DNA from 2 places in the Paracoccus sp. J39 genome. Region 2 is predicted to be linked to the other one. Evidence: riboswitches for the same ligand, from Rfam matches in the RefSeq annotation. Region 2 holds a riboswitch; the other holds the start of a gene.
The links. Region 2 has a riboswitch for thiamine pyrophosphate ahead of thiD (bifunctional hydroxymethylpyrimidine kinase/phosphomethylpyrimidine kinase). Riboswitches for the same ligand answer to the same signal wherever they lie in the genome.
Positions count from the first base shown of each region.

Region 1 (2,194 bases), on a different contig from region 2:
CGCGTCGATTACGGCACCGGCGACTGGTGGATCACCCCCGGCGGCGGCGCCGAGCCCGGCGAGACCGCCGAGCAGACCCTGCGCCGCGAACTGGCCGAGGAACTGGGCTTCGCCCTGCCCGCGCTTGGCCCGCTGGTCTGGCGCCGCCGCGTCGCGATGACGCTGCGGCAGCGACGCTGGCGGCAGTCCGAGGACTATTTCCTGATCGAGACCCAGGATTTCGTGCCGGTGATCCGGAACGCGCCCGAGGCCGGCGCCATCCGCGAATTCCGCTGGTGGAGCCTGCCCGAGATGCGCCATACCGGCGAGCGGCTGGCGCCGGCCGCGCTGCCGCGCATCGTGCTGGACTATCGCGCGAACGGGCCGCCCGGCAGCCCGCCCGAGATCGAGATCGTCGAGGATTGACCGTCAGGCCGCGTAGACCTCGTCGAAAAACGCCCGTTCCAGCGTGACGGCGCGCCGGAAGAAGTCGCGCGCCTGATCCGCCGCTCCGGGCCCGGCCCGGTCGAACTCCTCGCGCAGGAAGCCGACGAAATCCCGGAAGAAGGCATTATCGTGCAGCGTGATCCATTCGGCATGGACGAAACGCTCGGGCAGCGGCTGCGGCGCGCGGCTGGCCCAATCGAGGTAAAGCCCCTCGGCCACGTTCAACACCGCCAGCACGGCGGGATAGCTGCGCGTCGCCGCCGCCTCGCGCATCAGCGCCTGGAACCCCGCGGTGGGCGCGCTGTCGGGGGTGGCGGCGCGATCCGCCTCGTCCACGCCGAGCGCCGCGAAGGCGCGCAGGAAATAGTCGTTCTCCTCGCCCGAGACCATGCCGGCGAAACGCCCGAAGCGCAGCCGCGATTCGAAGCGGTCGGCCGAGGCGATGGCCGCGCCCAGAAGCGTCAGGAAGGCGTCGAGAAAGCGGTGATCCTGCACCAGGTAGCGCGCCATCGCCGCATCCGCGATGCTGCCGGCGAACAGCTCGCGTACGAAGCGGTGCTCGACGGCGGCGGTCCAGTCCGCGGCGCATTCCCGGCGCAGGGTTTCGAAAAAGCTCTCGGTCATCGGGGCCCTCATGGCTTGGGGCGAGACCGGGTTGCAGTTCGGCCTCGCGGTGAGGCCGGCAAAAGACAGGCGCATCCTTCCCATCCCTTCGCCGGCATGATCCGGATCAGGTTCGAAGGGTCACCGCGCCGCCCGTCGTCGGGTCGATCGAGGCCAGCGGTCTCTCAGCCCCTTGCCGGGACTCCCCTTGGTGGCGCCAGACTAGCGCGCGGCGCGGCGGCTGTCACGGCCTGCCCACAAGATCGTGAGCCGCGAAATCCGGAACCGGCCGGCTGCGGCGCGGCATTGCGTCTTGCAGCCGGGGGCGAGATGTTATCTCGTTGCCGCAGGGCGGGCGCTACCCGCCCGCAGTCAGGACCGGGACCATGACGACGGGCGAAATGCCGAAACCCACGACCGCGACAGAACTGAACGATCCCGCCGCCTCGCGGCAAAGCCCGAAACAGGTCGGCCTGCGCCTGCACCGGCCGCCGCTTCTGACCAATATCTCGGCCGCGCGCTGGCTGCTGCTGGCCATCGTGGCGGCCTCGATCTATTTCTTCCACGGCTTCCTGGTGCCGGTGCTGGCGGCCATGGTGATCGCGCTGGCCAGCTGGCCCCTGCGCGAGCGCGCCGCCCGCCAGCTGAACCTGGGCCGCACCGGGGCGGCGACGGTGCTGGTGCTGGTGCTGGTCTGCTTCCTGCTGATCCCCATCGCCATGGCGCTGATCTATGCCTTCCGCGAGCTGCGCGACTGGATCAACTGGGCGATCGTGGTCAACAGCTCGGGCGCGCCGACGCCGGGCTGGATGGTCGAGCTGCCGCAGGTCGGCGACTGGCTGGACGAGAACTGGCAGACCTATATCGGCCGGCCCGGCGGCATCAGCGAGATCGTGCAGCTGGTCAGCGGCTCGAATATCGGGGCGATCTATCGCGGCGCGGTGACGGCGGGGACGCTGGCCTTCCATCTGGCGCTGACCTTGCTGTTCATGCTGATTACCCTGTTCGTGCTGTATCGCGACGGCGACAAGATCGTGGCGCAGATCGACCAGGTCGGCCGCCGCATCCTGCCCGACCGCTGGAGCAGGCTGTCGCGCGTCGTGCCCGCGACGATCAGCTCGACCGTGACGGGCATGACCCTGATCGCCATCGGCGAGGGGGTGAT
Region 1 is NZ_JAEN01000004.1:184,434-186,627, reverse strand. It holds gene L632_RS0105835 (NUDIX hydrolase) at 1-405, shown strand, start outside; gene L632_RS0105830 (TenA family protein) at 409-1,050, opposite strand; TPP riboswitch at 1,117-1,248, opposite strand; gene L632_RS0105825 (AI-2E family transporter) at 1,416-2,194, shown strand, end outside.
Region 1: linked by a shared signal. The riboswitch ahead of L632_RS0105830 (TenA family protein) and the one ahead of thiD (bifunctional hydroxymethylpyrimidine kinase/phosphomethylpyrimidine kinase) in region 2 are both predicted to bind thiamine pyrophosphate.

Region 2 (2,194 bases):
AATAGGGCGCCAGCATGCCGCCGGCGCGCCAGCTGCAGGCCTGCGCGCCGGGCTTGCCGGCCGGGTCGATGATCCGGGGCAGAGTGCCGCGCGCCGCCAGTTCGGTGGCGATGCACAGCCCCATCACCCCGGCGCCCAGGATGGTGATCGCGGTCATGTCCGTCTCCAGAGCGCGTGGAAATGATGCACCGGGCCGTGGCCCAGCCCCACCGCCAGCTCATCGGCGGCGGCGATGGCGCCTTGCAGCCAGCCATGGGCGCGGGTCACGGCATCGGGCACCGCCATGCCCTGGGCCAGCCCCGCCGCGATGGCCGAGGACAGCGAGCAGCCGGTGCCGTGGGTGTTGGGCGTCTGCTGGCGCGGGGCCGTCAGGACCAGCGGCTGCGGCCCGACCAGAAGGTCGGTACAGGCGTCCTCGCTGGCATGGCCGCCCTTCATCAGCACATGGTCGGCGCCCAGGGCGCGCAGCGCCTCGCCCTGCTCGCGCATTTCCTCGGGCGTCGCGGCGGCGGGGCGACCCAGAAGCCGCGCCGCCTCGGGCAGGTTCGGGGTCAGCACCGTCGCCAGCGGGATCAGTTGCTCGCGCAGCGCCGAGACGGCATCGTCCGGCAGAAGCGCGTCGCCGGATTTCGCCACCATCACCGGGTCCAGCACCACCGGCACCGGATTGTCCGCCAGCAGCGCCGCCAGCCGGTCGGCGACGACTGTGATCACATCTGCGCCGCCGACCATGCCGATCTTGACCGCGCGCACCTCGAGATCGCCGAAAACCGCGTCGATCTGCGCCGCGACCATGGCGGGGCTGACCGGCTCGACCGCAGCGACGGTGCGGGTGTTCTGCGCGGTGATCGCCGTGATCACAGAGGCGCCATAGACCCCGAGGGCCGAGAAGCTTTTCAGGTCGGCCTGGATCCCGGCGCCGCCGCCGCTGTCCGAGCCGGCGATGGTCAGCGCGATGGGATGGGGCTGCAATCCCGACATGGCCCGCCTTTCGTTTTGGCCGGGCATGGGGACGTGGGGCGGATGGGTGGCGGACCGGGAATTGCGGGGCCGCATCACTCTACCCTTCCCTACGCCGGCATGACCCGGATCAGGTTCGATGGGTCGGTGCCCGGCACCTCTCAGCCCCGTGCGGGGCTCCCCAAGTGTATGAGTCTTTCGCGCGACACTAGGCCCCGGCGTCCCGCTTTGCAAGGGCCGAGCGCCGCCGGTCCGTCGCGGGGTGTCACGCATCTGTCCGCCTGGCCGGGCAAGATGGCGGGCGGCCTGCGGCGGTTTCGGGCTTTACACCGCCCGGAATTCCGGCCGATCTGGGCCCGGTGGAAAGGGAAGGATGCGATGAAAAGCGTGATCTTCGACCTGGGCGGGGTGCTGATCGACTGGGATCCGGTCCTGGCCTTTGCGGATGTCTTCACCAGCCGGACCGAGGCCGAGGCCTGGATGGCCCGCATCGACTTTCCCGGCTGGAACCGGATGCAGGACGGCGGGCGCAGCTTTGCCGAGGGGCTGGCCGCCGCCCGCGCCGAGCATGGCGACGAGGCGCGGCACCTGGCGGGCTATCTGGCGGCCTTTCCCGTCACCATCGAAAAGACCGTGCCCGGCAGCTGGGCGGTGGCCGAGGCGCTGCTGGCCCGAGACGTGCCGCTTTATGCGCTGACCAACTGGTCGGCCGAGACCTGGCCGCATGCGCTGGAGCTGCATCCCCGCCTGGGTGCGATCTTCGCCGATATCCTGGTCTCGGGCCAGGTCGGCGTGCTGAAACCCGACCCGGCGATCTTCCGGCTGCTGATGGACCGCAACGGGCTGCGGCCCGGGGACTGCATCTTCGTCGACGACAGCCCGGCCAATGTCGAGGGCGCCCGCGCGCTGGGCATGGACGGGATTCACTTTACCGGCGCCGAGGCGCTGGGCCGGGACCTGGCGCGGCGCGGGGTGATTTGAAGAGGGCCGGCAGGTAGCAGGTCTGCTTTGCGGAAAGCTGCTGTTAAATGATCGATATCGGTGTGACTACAAAACGGTGCTTGCGATGATCCCCACCACCCGCTCCAGATACGGCCAAACGGAAGTGCGGTATCTCGGCGGCGCTAGCGTCGGCGATATAAACACCGTCCGCTCTCGGAAGCTCACCTGCACGGGCGCGGAATCTGGCGACGGCACCTGCGGCATTGCCATGCCAAAAGCGCGACCAAACTGT
Region 2 is NZ_JAEN01000003.1:272,020-274,213, forward strand. It holds gene L632_RS0104785 (FAD-dependent oxidoreductase) at 1-157, opposite strand, end outside; gene thiD (bifunctional hydroxymethylpyrimidine kinase/phosphomethylpyrimidine kinase) at 154-981, opposite strand; TPP riboswitch at 1,051-1,154, opposite strand; gene L632_RS0104795 (HAD family phosphatase) at 1,339-1,941, shown strand; gene L632_RS24235 (hypothetical protein) at 2,008-2,194, opposite strand, start outside.